Regions from separate parts of the Mesorhizobium sp. M0771 genome, predicted to be linked through region 2. Evidence: riboswitches for the same ligand, from Rfam matches in the RefSeq annotation. Region 2 holds a riboswitch; each other region holds the start of a gene.

Region 1 (4,244 bases), on a different contig from region 2:
CATCGCTCTGTCCCCCGTCCCATGCGCCCTGAAGGGATGCGCCGGCTTCACGGTCTGCCAAGCCCTTCCTAAGTGCGTCTAAATCACTTGGCCGTTGGTTGGCAAGACAAAGACCCGCGAATACAACGCCTGCGTCGGCGACCGTTGCGGCGAAGTCGACCGGCTCAAGCCTCGATTTCGAGCGCCGACAATGGTTTCGAGCAGCAGGCAAGGATAAAACCGTCATCGATCTCGTGGTCGAGGATGCCGCCATTGTGGCTCATCTCGACTTCGCCGGAGACCTTCTTCACCTTGCAGGTGCCGCACAGGCCGAACTCGCAGGCGGCGGGAATCCGCACGCCCGAGCTGCGCGCGGTCTGCAGCACGGTCTGGCCGGCGACGCAGCCGGCGTCGACCTCCGAAAGCGAGAAGCGGATCGGCGTCACGGCTTCGACAGGTACAGCGATGCCGTCCTCGACCGGGGAGGCAAACGGCGCCGGAATTTCCTCCACCACAGGCGCGGCAAAGCTCTCCTGATGGTATTTCGTCATGTCGAAGCCGGCGGCATCCAGCATGCCGCGCACGGCGCGCATGAACGGATCGGGGCCGCAGCAGAAGATTTCGCGCTCGCGGAAGTCCGGAGCCAGCAAGGGCAGCCGGATCGCATCGATGCGGCCCATATGGCCGTACCAGCCTTCGCGGCTGGAACGTTCCTCGATCATGAAGCCGAGCGACAGGCCGGGCATATGGCCGCCGAGCAGTTCGAGTTCCTTGCGGAAGATGATCTCTTCGGCACGCCGCGCGCAGTTGACGAAACCGACATCGGTCCATGGCGCGCAGTCGTTCAGCCAGCGCAGCATCGACATCATCGGCGTCACGCCGGAGCCGGCGGAAATGAACAGGTATTTGGCCGCCGGGTGGCTGTGCAACGAGAAGTCGCCGGCCGGTCCGTAGGCCTTGACATGCGAACCGGGCACCAGATGGTCGAACATCCAGCGCGTGCCGATGCTGCCGGCCTGCGCCTTGATCGTCACCGCGATCGAAAACGGCCGCGATGGCGACGACGACAGCGTGTAGGTGCGCATCAGCGGCCCGTCCGGTGTCGGCAGTTCCAGCGTCAGGAACTGGCCCGGCTTGTAGCGGAACCAGGTCTGGTTGTCGGAGCGGAAGGTGAAGGTCTTGACGTCGGGCGCCTCGTCGCTGACGCCGATCACTTCCAGCACCTGCAGCCTATCGTTCCACGGCGCCATCTGGTCAAGATGGCGATAGAGCCCAAGATCCGTCATCGCATTCATCCTCTGGTCCCTCTTCGCCTGCTCCAGCTCACGCGACGCTGCGTAGCGCCGGCCGGCCGCCTTCGGCAAGGCGCGGGCCGATGAAGGCCGCGTACCATTCGACGAACTGGATCACGCCGCCCTCGTGCAGCTCCGAATAGGGGCCGGGCTCATAGGCCGGAGACAGGATGCCAAAGGCGTTTTCCTCGACGATGCGGCGGTCCTGGTCGTTGGTCTCGGTCCAGACATGGGTGAGCTCCTCAAGGTTGTAGTCGACCCCCTCGACCGCATCCTTGTGCACCAGCCACTTGGTCGTCACCGCGGTTTCGGTGGCGCTGATCGGCAGCACCCGGAAGGTGACCGCATGGTCGATCAGTATGTGGTTCCAGGTCGTCGGATAGTGGTAGTGCATCAAGGTGCCGATGCGGTCGGCGGCAACAGTGTCGGACAGGTTCTTCGTCACCGCGCGCTTTCCGGACATCGTGTAGCTGACGGCATCGCGCAGCAGCGGCGCGCGGGTGGCGCGGTATTGCCCGGCCGGATCGATGCGGAACTTGCTCGGCAGGCCCGCCGCCTCGCATTTCGCCCAGTGCGCCAGCATCTCCGGATCGCTGTCGGCGCCCTGCACGCCGGTCACCGTCGGCGCTTCGGGGAATGTCTTGCACAGCTCTGGATGATTGCCGGCGCAGTGATAGCATTCGCGGTTGTTTTCCCAGACCAGCTTCCAGTTGCCCTTCTCGATGATGGTGCTCTCGAAGGCGACCTTGGCTTCATTCAGCCGGTGCGGCTTGAGGTAGGGCTCTATCATGGCGCGCATCGGGGCAAAGTCGGCAGGTTCTTTTGCCAGGCAGATGAAGATGTAGCCGCCGACGCTCTCGCAGGCGACGGGCTTCAGGCCGAACTGGCTCTTGTCGAAACCGTCGGCCATCTGGCGGGCAAACAGCAGCCGGCCGTCAAGCTCGTAGGTCCACTGGTGATAGGGGCAGACAAGCTTTGCCGCCATGCCCTTCTCAGTGTTGCAGACACGGCTGCCGCGATGGCGGCAGGAATTGTGAAAGGCGTTGATGTTGCCCTTCTGGTCGCGGACCAGCACCACCGGATAATCGCCGATCTGCACGGTGATATAGCTGCCGGGCTTCGGCAGTTCGCAATCATGGCCGATGAACAGCCAGTCGCGATACCAGATAAGCTCCATGTCGAGCTTGAAATAGTCCGGGTCGGTGTAGAAGGGCTGTTCCAGCGAAAAGCCTTGCTTGCGGCCGTTCAGGAGCCTCAGCATGTCGTTGCGCGTATCCATAGTTCTGTCCTCGTGGTTTAAGGACTGAACTTGGTGGTGATGGAGGAAGGATCGGACGCAGGCCGGCGCGGCGCCGGACATGCACTATCCACCTCTTGACCGCCCACCGCGATCAGTCGAGTCTATGCATCTCGGGCTGGTTTCCGGGCTCTGGAGTTGTCCTTGCGGACCATCGCGACACCTTCCCAGGCTGCTGCCCAGTGGTCTCCCGTTGCGACTTCAACTCCACCACCGTTGCGGGGGCAGCGCCGGATTCTGACCGGCTTCCCAATTCTCCGCTGCGTCGTCACGAAGCGGCACCTGAGATGCGATCATCTAATCACGGCAGCGATCGCGACGTCGGCATGAAAGCGACATCATATCCATGCGGCGCGACACGCGCGGCATACGCCCCGCCGACCACCGAAGGGCTGAGATCCTGTCTTGCGGCGCTATCATCGCCGTTTCGAATCGCTGCGGATCCAGTTCCGATCGGGGGCAAAAAGGGCTCAACGGTATCGAAAAGTTACTATTAGCAATCTCTAATCGAACCGAACGGTTCGTTTCTGTTGACAATGCGTGCAGGACGGTGTGAACGACGGCCCGGAAACCGACACCGGAGCGAACCACTCGGTTCGACATAAGCAACTGAAAACAATGCGATAAATGACCATAGAGGAACTTCCTGGCACAATTTCAAGGTGCAGGACCGTGGTCCACACGGAACAACTTCGTGATTGGAAACCAGCCTATGGCTTTCCCACATCGGGGCTGTCCGAACGACGCGAATTCCTCCCAAGACACGCCGCTAGACGGCCAGACAAACTGGAGTACTAAAAATGAAAAAGATCATCCTCACTGCCGCAGCCGTTTTGGCGATCACCGGCAGCGCCTTCGCCGGTAGCGACAATTACGGTTCCAATGGTGCGAACCAGCCAGCCGTCTCGGTCGACAGCTCGTATACGGCTTCCATTCAGAAGCCGGCGCACGCTGACAAGCAGCCTGTCGTTCAGGGCGCCGACCGCGACCTCTACGGCAATCGCTGATCCCGACCAAAGAAGGGCGGCTAACCCGTCGCTCTCGGGATCCCAAAAAATTCAGGAGTATTGAAATGAAAAAGATCATCCTTGCTGCCGCCGCCGTTTTGGCCATCTCCGGCAGCGCTTTCGCCGGCAGCGACAACTACGGTTCGAACGGCGCCAACCAGCCTGCGATTACGTCGACCGATAGTGGCCATACGGCTTCGGTTGAGAAGTCGGCTCCAGCCGAGCAGGCGCCTGCCCACGGTGCCGACCGTAACCTTTTCGGCCGCTAAAAGCCGGTTTCCAGCACGTGGCGGGCTTATCCGCTGCAGCTGGCGGCATCAGAAAAATTCAGGAGACTAAAATGAAGAAGATCGTTCTTGCCACCGCAGCCGTTCTGGCTATTTCGAGCGCTGCCTTTGCCGGCAGCGACAATTATGGCTCCAATGGCGCCAACCAGCCGGCCGCTGCCGTCGACACCACCCGCACTTCGTCGACCGGCACCAACTCGGCGGTCTACAAGCTGCTGAACTCGTCGAACGACCAACAGAAGTTCGTTCCTCAGAGCAGCGACAGGGATCGGTTCGGCAACAACTAACAGCCGAAGCTTAAAAAAAGAGCGGCGGGCCTGGCCCGCCGCTCTTTTTTCATGCCTGTACGACGCAGCTATCTCAAGCCGCCTTCACTTCCACC
Region 2 (4,244 bases):
GAAGGCCAGGGAGGTCGGGTCTTTGAGGCTGGAGACGAAGATCGGGATCGGTCTCATGCCGCGCTGGCGGAGTGCATCAAAGAGGGCATCGATTGGCGCGACATCGGCGGCCAGCAGCATCGAGCGGTAGAATAGGATGGGGATGATGGGAAGGTTGATGTTGTCTGCGCCGAGTTCCCGCCCACCCCCCTCTGTCCTGCCGGACATCTCCCCCGCAAGGGGGGAGATTGCGCTGTCATCGACGCTTTCGCCAATCGGGGATGTTGCAGAGGAATCTATTATCGACTGGGCAGAAAAAGTGCCGAGGTCCGCGCCGGCTGATCTCCCCCCTTGCGGGGGAGATGTCCGGCAGGACAGAGGGGGGTGTGAAGGAACGCCGACATCGGCCAAATCCAACTTGCCTACGACGCCGCGGCCTGGCTCGTAGTAGCCAGCTTTCGGCACGCTGACCGGCTCTGCAACCGCCGCATCCGACCCAGCCAACCCCGCCAGCCGCTGCACCAGCGCCGTCATATTCTCCGGGCCACCCTCGCGGAAATAACCAAGCAGGCCGTCCAGATCCTCGCGCGGCAGCGTCGAGGCTTCGATCAGCCTGAGATCCTCGTCGTGGCTCTCGCCCGGCAGCAGCGCCAGCTTGATGCCGTTCGCACGGGCAGTCGCGGCAAGCTGGTCGCAGCCATAGCGCCACCAGTCGTAGCCGCCGAGGATGCGCACCAAAATCACCTTGGCGTGGCGGGCGACGCTGTCGATCCAGAGGTCCACGGACATGGGATGGCGCAGGTCGCGCAGCGCCGCCAACCGCATCGACGGCAGGCGGACGGCATCGGCCTTCCAGGCCGCAGCGAGGCCGGCGAGGTCGCTGTCGGTGAAGGACAGCGCCACGATATCCGCCGGCGTCTGCCGGAGATCAACCGGTTCGGCGAGATCGTCGAGCGAGGCGGAGGTCGTGGTGAGTATGTGCATCGCGGCTTAGCGCGTTTCACCGTTTCACGGAAACGGCGAACCGCTCTATCTCCTTGTTTTTACGCAATTCCTGTGGGAAAACCGTTTCACACTTTTCCTGGAATGGCTCCTGAGATCAGCCGGCGAGTATACGCTCGATCGCCGGGCGGTTCAGCCCCTTCAGGCCAATGACGACAAGACGGGAGCGGCGGTCGTCCTCAGCCGCCCAGGCGCGGTCATAGTAATGATTGACGCGCGAGCCGACGGCCTGCAGCAAAAGCCGCATCGGCTTGCCGCCGACATCGACGAAGCCTTTCACGCGCAGCACATTCTCTTCCTCGGCCACCGTAGCGACGCGCCTGGCCAGTTCGTCCGGATTGGCGATCGAGGGGATGTCGACGATGAAGGTGTCGAAATCGTCATGCTCGTGGTCGAAGGCGCCGTCATGGTGCGACTTGCGGTTCTCGATGTCGTCTTCGACGGCGAGACCGAGGCCAAGCAGCACCGACGGGTCGACCTTGCCATGCGCGGTCGGCACGATTTTTACCGCGCGGGCGGAATGCTCATTGATGATGGTGTTGGCGCGGGCCGAACCGGCTGAATCCATCAAATCGCTCTTCGACAGGATGATCAAATCGGCGCAGGCGATCTGGTCTTCGAAGACTTCTTCGACCGGATCGTCGTGGTCGAGCGTCTCGTCCTGAGCGCGCTGTGCCTGCAGGGCGTCCATATCGTTGGCAACGCGGCCCTCGGCCAGCGCCGGGCCGTCTACCACGGCAATGACGCCATCGACGGTCACCCGGCTCTTCACGCTTGGCCACTGGAACGCCTGGACCAGCGGCTTGGGCAGAGCCAGGCCCGAGGTCTCGATCAGGATGTGGTCAACCTTAGGTGTCAGCGCGAGGATCTTGTCGAGGGCGGGCACGAAATCGTCGGCGACCGTGCAGCAGATGCAGCCATTGGCCAGTTCGAGGATGTTTTCCTCGGGGCAGGTGTCGATGCCGCAGCCTTTCAGGATTTCCCCGTCGATGCCGATGTCACCGAACTCGTTGACGATGATGGCAATGCGCTTGCCACCGGCGTTTTCCAGGAGATGGCGGACCAGCGTCGTCTTGCCGGCGCCGAGGAAGCCGGTGACGACGGTGCAGGGAACACGGGAGAGATTGCCGGCCGGATTTGGAGCGTTCATGGTCAGTCCTTCAGCATGTCGAGGGGTGGGATGCGGGCAACGAGGCCGCGCTTGAGGCTATCGGGCCGGCCGCGCCACGGGATGAGGCCGTCGGTCGAAGTCGCGAAGAGCTTTGCGCCGGTGACGAGGTCGGCGCCGCTGGTTGGGGCCAGATCGCCGAAGACATAGCTCCAGCAGCCATCACGCAGGATCGCGGCGCTGAGGCGGCGCTTGCAATTGCCGAGACATTCGGCGGTGCGGACCCGGATATCGCCGGCAGCGGCGCGGCGTGTGTCCTCAGCCAGCAATTCGCCGGCGCGCGGATGGGCGTCGGAACCGGTCTCATCGCGGCAGGAGGCGCAGACGATGACGGTCACGCCGGTCAGGGCGTCGTTGTCCCCGGACGCAATGTCCGCTGTGCCAGCCGAAAAACTGCTGTTCTGGTCCAAAAACCGTGCTCCTTGCCCGGAAACCCGCCAGGCGATCGGATACTTTGTCTCAGACGGCAGGTCTCCTGGCTCGCGGGTCATCGCCTTGGTTAGCCGCCTTCCCGGTGTTACCCAGTGGCTTTCGGCCTTGGCTCTTCGCTTACAGTTGCGGGGACAGCCGCGGATTTGGGATTTTCGTCCCGCACCGCATTCCCTCTTGGCCCTTGCCGTTGCGGGCAGGGGACCGTCTGCAGCGGATTTAGGCTTTTGCGGGCGGCGGTGTCAACGCACGGCTACGACATGGCGATGTCGGCAGGGGCTGTCATGTCCCGGTTCCGGCAGTGCCAGGATGACCTGTCGGATAGCTTGATAGCCATCGCCATAGTCCCAGTCATGACCGACAGCCAGATTCTGTCCCTCATGCCAAACCGCGTTGTCCAGAAGGACTTCGGCACTAATCAGCGTGCCCTTCAAGCCTGCCAGAAAGGTCCGGACAAAATGGCTTCCGGGGGGTACCGAAGCTGTGAACAGCTTTTCCAGCTTGGCACAGAATGCTGGATAGCCTGGTGTCAGCGAGCATAGCTCGGTTGTGGCCTGGGAAATGACCGGGCCGCTATAGATTTTCCAGCGGGCATCTTTTCGCCAGATCTTCCAACTGGCGCTGCTTCGCTGCCAAAGCTCTATTTCGGCCTGCATGTTCTCGCAGACGTGATCGGCCAGTCCCTCAATGGCCACATGGAAAACACCACGGAGAAACTTTTCAAACGCCTGGTTCAGTTCCTGTTCGCGCGTGTCGCCGAAGCCAGCAAAGGATTCAATGACCGGCTGAACATCAAGCAGCGGAGAAAAAATGTAGATTTCCAGGACCAGCCGGTCAGAACTCGTCTCGAACACCTCCGCCTCAAACCGAAGCTGCTTCGATTGGAGCATGACGTCCCTATCTCTGCGGACTGCATCTATTCCATGCGCAATGAGGGCGCCATGGATCATGTCGAGCACTTTGTCCGATGCCATTGCACAACCTACGAGGCTTATTGAGGCGTCTATGACAGACGCTGCAAGGGTTGGCCATCTCTCTCGCTAGCCAATGCCGGCCCCAAATCGCCGGCGGGCGTCACTTCGATGCGCTCAAGTCCAAGCCAGCCCTGCATCTGCTTTAGTTCCTCGAAAAGCTGTGCGGTGGTCTCAGGCGGTGCGCCTGCTTCGGCATAGGCGGCGTGGACGCGTAAGACACTCGCAGGCCGGTCGGCCTTGAGGTCGACGCGGGCGACGATCTTGTCGCCGAGCAGGAAAGGCAGCACGTAATAGCCATATTGCCGCTTGTCGGCCGGGGTGTAGATCTCGATGCGGTAGCGGAAATCGAAGAGACGCTCGGTGCGCGCTCGCTCGAAGACCACCGGATCGAAGGGCGCCAGCAAGGCGCGGGCCTCGGTCTTTCGCGGCAGGCGGGCGTCCTTATAGAGGTAAGCCGGCTTGTCCCAGCCTTCGACGCGTACCGGCAGCAACTCGCCCAGTTCGACCAGTTCCTCCAACCGGCCCTTCATGTCGGCCGGCGACAGGCGGAAATAGTCGCGCAAATCGCCTGATGTGGCGATGCCGTGGGCGCGGGCAGAAATGCGCAGCAATTCGCGGTGCGCGTCCTCGGCGGCCGGCACCGGCAGATCGAGGATCGCCTGCGGCAGCACGCGCTCGGGCAGGTCATAGAA
Region 3 (4,244 bases), on a different contig from region 2:
TCTTCCGGAGCGCGCGCGCTGCAGCGACCATGTTCATGAGGGCAGGGCGGACCTCCTCCCATTTGCGTGTTTTGAGGCCACAGTCCGGGTTTACCCACAGTTGGCCGTCGGACAGTCGCTCGCGTGCAAGCATGATTAGGTCCGAAATCTCGCCGACCTCCGGGACACGTGGTGAGTGAATGTCATAGACGCCGGGACCGATTTCGTTCGGATATTTGGTGCTCGTGAAGGCGTCCAGCAGTTGCATGTTCGAGCGCGACGTCTCAATCGAAATGACATCGGCATCCATTTCAGCAATTGCGTCGATGATCTCGTTGAACTCCGAATAGCACATGTGGGTATGGATTTGAGTCGCGTCCTTTACACCCGTTGAAACGATCCGGAAGCATTCGACAGCCCATTCGAGATAGACATTCCAGTCGGACTGGCGCAGTGGCAATCCTTCGCGAAACGCGGCCTCATCGATCTGGATCATCCTTGCGCCGGACCTTTCGAGATCCGTGACTTCGTCGCGGATGGCGAGCGCGATCTGGCGGCAGGCTTCGGAGCGGGGTACGTCGTCGCGAACAAAGGACCAGTTGAGAATGGTGACTGGGCCCGTGAGCATTCCCTTCACGGGCTTTTCCGTAAGCGACTGGGCGAATTGCCACCAGCGCACCGTCATCGGATTGCGCCTCGATACGTCCCCGAAGATGATGGGGGGACGCACGTAGCGCGACCCATAGCTTTGTACCCAGGCATGCTGGGTGAAGGCGAAGCCGGACAGCTGCTCGCCGAAATGCTGTACCATGTCGTTTCGTTCGAACTCACCGTGCACCAGCACGTCCAGCCCGATCTCTTCCTGCCAACGAATTGCTGACTCGATCTCCTTCTTCAGGAAAATCTCGTAGTCGACATAACTGAGCTGGCCCTTCGCATGAGCGGACCGCGCGCGGCGTACCTGCGGCGTCTGCGGGAAGGACCCGATTGTCGTCGTCGGGAACGGCGGCAGCCCGAGCGTGCCGGCCTGGACTCTGGAGCGCTCGCCAAAAGCGCTCTCTCGTCGTTTCATGCTATGGTCAATGCTGGCGATCCGCCCCTCAACAAGCGGATCATGGATCTTCGTGGACGTCAAGCGAGTGGCGGCAGCCTCGGCAGTCGCTTTCAACGCGCCTGCCACCGCATCCCTGCCTTGGGACAGGGCCCGGGCCAGCAAGACCAGCTCGTCGGTCTTCTGGGCCGCGAAGGCGAGCCACGACCTGATGTCGGCCTCGAGTTCCGTCTCCATGCGCAGGTCAATCGGCACATGCAGCATCGAGCAAGAAGGCGCGATTTCGACGCGGTCCAAGGGCCAGCCGGCGACGATCGGTTTGATGCGGTCGAGAATGGCGGGCAGGTTCGCACGCCAGACGTTGCGGCCATCGATCAAGCCAAGCGAGAGCACCAGATCCTTCGGAGCGAGCCGACCCACCGTTTCCAGCTGCTCGGGAGCGCGCACGAGATCAATATGCAGCCCGGCCAGGGGCAGAGAAACCGCGGTTTCGAGATTGTCTCCCAGCGACCCGAAATACGTAGCCAGCATGATCTTCAGCTCGGGCGCGGCTTTCGACAGCTGGCCATAGGCGAATTCGAACGCAGCTTGTTCGTTCGGGTTCAGATCGAGGACAAGCGCTGGCTCATCGATCTGCACCCAGTCGGCTCCCGACAGCTTCAGCCTCTGCAGGACTTGCTCGTAAACGGGCAGCAGCCGCGGTAGGAGCGCGATGGGACCGAACCCTTCGGCAGGCGATTTCGCCAGCTTGAGGAAGGTGATGGGTCCAAGGATGACTGGGCGTGTGTGAATGCCGAGAGCTTTAGCCTCGAGGAAGTAATCGACCGGCTTCGATGACGAGAGGGCGAACGTCTGATCATCATCGAGTTCCGGCACAATGTAGTGGTAGTTGGTGTCAAACCACTTGGTCATTTCCATCGCGGTTACACCAGGTCCATGAGCCTCCTCCTGGTGACCAGCGTGTCTACAATCCTCGGTCTGAGCCGGGTTGCCGCGCGCCATTGCGAAGTAGATGTCAAGTGGGACCTCGCCGCTATTCCAGCCGTAACGGGATGGAACGGCGCCGACCATGGCTGCGGTGTCGAGCACATGGTCGTAAAGCGAGAAGTCGTTCGACGGGATTTTCGATACGCCGCGATCGCGCTGCTCCTCCCAGCTAGCGGCACGGAGCGCCTTCGCCATCGTGAGAAGATCACTAGCGGACGATGTTCCGGACCAGTAGCTTTCAAGCGCGAATTTCAGTTCTCGCCGACGACCGAATCGCGGCACGCCGAGCGTTGCTACCGGAATTCGCTGAGAGACAGTCATGTCATACCCCGTTGATTGGGGCGTCGGTGACAAGGAAGACGCTAGCAGGCCGGCACCAACGCCGGGTTGCAGCGGCCACCGAGACACCCCGCCCGTGGACGTAATTCGCCGTGGCAGGTCTCCTGGCTCGCGGGGTCACTACCCGTCTTCCCGAGGGTATTCGCCTCGGTGACATGAGTGGGGTTGACTCGCCGCTAACAGTTGCGGGGGCAGCGCCGGCATCGCACCGGCTTCCCTCTTAGCTTCGCTGCGGCAGCGCCGCACGCGAAGAACCACGACACGCAGACAATCACAACAATCCGCTCTCTTGTCAATGACGCATAACGAAATGTTTATGTCGTTATGCGATCGCGCTTTTACGCTTGTCTAACATTGTGAAATATTCAGTCGCCCATTGGCGGCGCTGCTGCGCTGCCACCATTGTCCAACTAATGGATTCCTGTCGGGCTGCGACATCCCTCGCAGGGTCGCCCATGAAGGATTTCGGACAAGACTTCAAGCGCGTGACAACGTCGTTAGAATGCAGAAGATCGCAGCGAGCTTTGACACAGTTCCGCCACTGCGATGATCGCGTCAGTAGGGCGGCTGGTTAGTTGCCGCGCATCTACAGCAACCCAGCCCGTTCCGCCTCGCGGCGCAAATTCTGCCTTGGCCTTGGGCCGATCTGCTGGATCACCAGGCCGGCCGCCAGCGAGCCAAGGTCGCCGCAATCCTTCAGGCTGCGCCCGCTCGTATAGCCATAGAGGAAACCGGCGGCGTAGAGGTCGCCGGCGCCGGTGGTGTCGACCAGCTCGCGGATCGTAGTCGCCTGAATGGTGACGGTCTCGTCGCCGCGCACGATCACCGAGCCTTTTTCCGAGCGGGTGACGGCGGCAATCTTGCAGTCCTTGCGGATCGCCGCCAGCGCCTCGTCGAAGGATTTGGTCTGGTAGAGCGACTTGATCTCGTGGCTGTTGGCAAAGACGATGTCGACGGTGCCCGAGCGCATCAACTCGAGGAACTCGTCGCGGTAGCGGTCGACGCAGAACGAATCCGACAACGTCATCGACACTTCGCGTCGGGCCGCGTGTGCGAGCTTCGCCGTCTGCCGGATCGCCTCCTTGGCGCGCGGCGGATCCCACAGATAGCCCTCGAAATAGGTGACCTTGGCGCCCGACGCCTTGTCGGCCTCGACGTCTTCCGGCCCGAGTTCGATGCAGGCGCCGAGATAGGTGTTCATCGAACGCTCGCCGTCGGGGGTGACGAAGATCATCGAGCGCGCCGTCGGCGGCTGTCCCTCGAGCGGCCTGGTGTCGAAGGCAACGCCCTGGGCATGGATGTCGTGGGCGTAGATTTCGCCGAGCGGGTCGTTCGACACCTTGCCGAAGAAGGCGGCGCGGCCGCCGAAGCTGGCGACGCCGGCCGCCGTATTGCCCGCGCTGCCGCCGGAGGCCTCGATCGCCGGGCCCATGCGGCTGTAGAGCAGCTCGGCGCGCCTGGTGTCGATGAGGTTCATCGCACCCTTGATGATGCCGTTGGTCTCGAGGAATTCCTCGTCGCACTGGGCGATGATGTCGACAATGGCATTGCCGATGCAAAGCACGTCATAATCGGGCATCAATGTCTCCGCCAAAAAACCCGAGCCGCTTCTCGCCACGCCTGCCAGGCGTGGGTCTGCCCGGTGGGAATGGGCTTTTCCAATCCGTTCGCCGGTCTCACGGGGCGGCGAGTCCTGCCTCGCGACGCAATTCGTCTGCCCTGTCTGTCTTCTCCCAGGTGAAATCAGGCTCTTCACGGCCGAAATGGCCATAGGTCGCTGTATTGCGGTATATAGGGCGTAAGAGATCAAGCATCTTGATAATGCCTTTCGGTCTGAGATCGAACAACTCTGGAATGAGGCGCTCGATCCTGCTCTCCTCAACCCTGG

Evidence for each region. Region 2 has a riboswitch for cobalamin ahead of NKI05_RS03690 (DUF1636 family protein). Riboswitches for the same ligand answer to the same signal wherever they lie in the genome.
Region 1: another riboswitch for cobalamin. It lies ahead of NKI05_RS20415 (aromatic ring-hydroxylating oxygenase subunit alpha); the one in region 2 lies ahead of NKI05_RS03690 (DUF1636 family protein).
Region 3: another riboswitch for cobalamin. It lies ahead of metE (5-methyltetrahydropteroyltriglutamate--homocysteine S-methyltransferase); the one in region 2 lies ahead of NKI05_RS03690 (DUF1636 family protein).

What each region holds. Positions count from the first base shown of each region.
Region 1 covers NZ_JAMYPC010000013.1:168,144-172,387, forward strand. The annotation lists gene NKI05_RS20405 (PqqD family protein) at 1-3, opposite strand, end outside; gene NKI05_RS20410 (FAD-binding oxidoreductase) at 165-1,265, opposite strand; gene NKI05_RS20415 (aromatic ring-hydroxylating oxygenase subunit alpha) at 1,303-2,550, opposite strand; cobalamin riboswitch at 2,668-2,869, opposite strand; gene NKI05_RS20420 (DUF680 domain-containing protein) at 3,369-3,575, shown strand; gene NKI05_RS20425 (DUF680 domain-containing protein) at 3,641-3,844, shown strand; gene NKI05_RS20430 (DUF680 domain-containing protein) at 3,916-4,149, shown strand; gene NKI05_RS20435 (ABC transporter ATP-binding protein) at 4,223-4,244, opposite strand, start outside.
Region 2 covers NZ_JAMYPC010000002.1:31,844-36,087, forward strand. The annotation lists gene cobN (cobaltochelatase subunit CobN) at 1-963, opposite strand, end outside; gene cobW (cobalamin biosynthesis protein CobW) at 1,079-2,131, opposite strand; gene NKI05_RS03690 (DUF1636 family protein) at 2,134-2,559, opposite strand; cobalamin riboswitch at 2,598-2,802, opposite strand; gene NKI05_RS03695 (DUF6348 family protein) at 2,821-3,552, opposite strand; gene NKI05_RS03700 (winged helix-turn-helix domain-containing protein) at 3,582-4,244, opposite strand, start outside.
Region 3 covers NZ_JAMYPC010000025.1:33,711-37,954, forward strand. The annotation lists gene metE (5-methyltetrahydropteroyltriglutamate--homocysteine S-methyltransferase) at 1-2,338, opposite strand, end outside; cobalamin riboswitch at 2,434-2,630, opposite strand; gene NKI05_RS28060 (adenosine kinase) at 2,943-3,935, opposite strand; gene metK (methionine adenosyltransferase) at 4,033-4,244, opposite strand, start outside.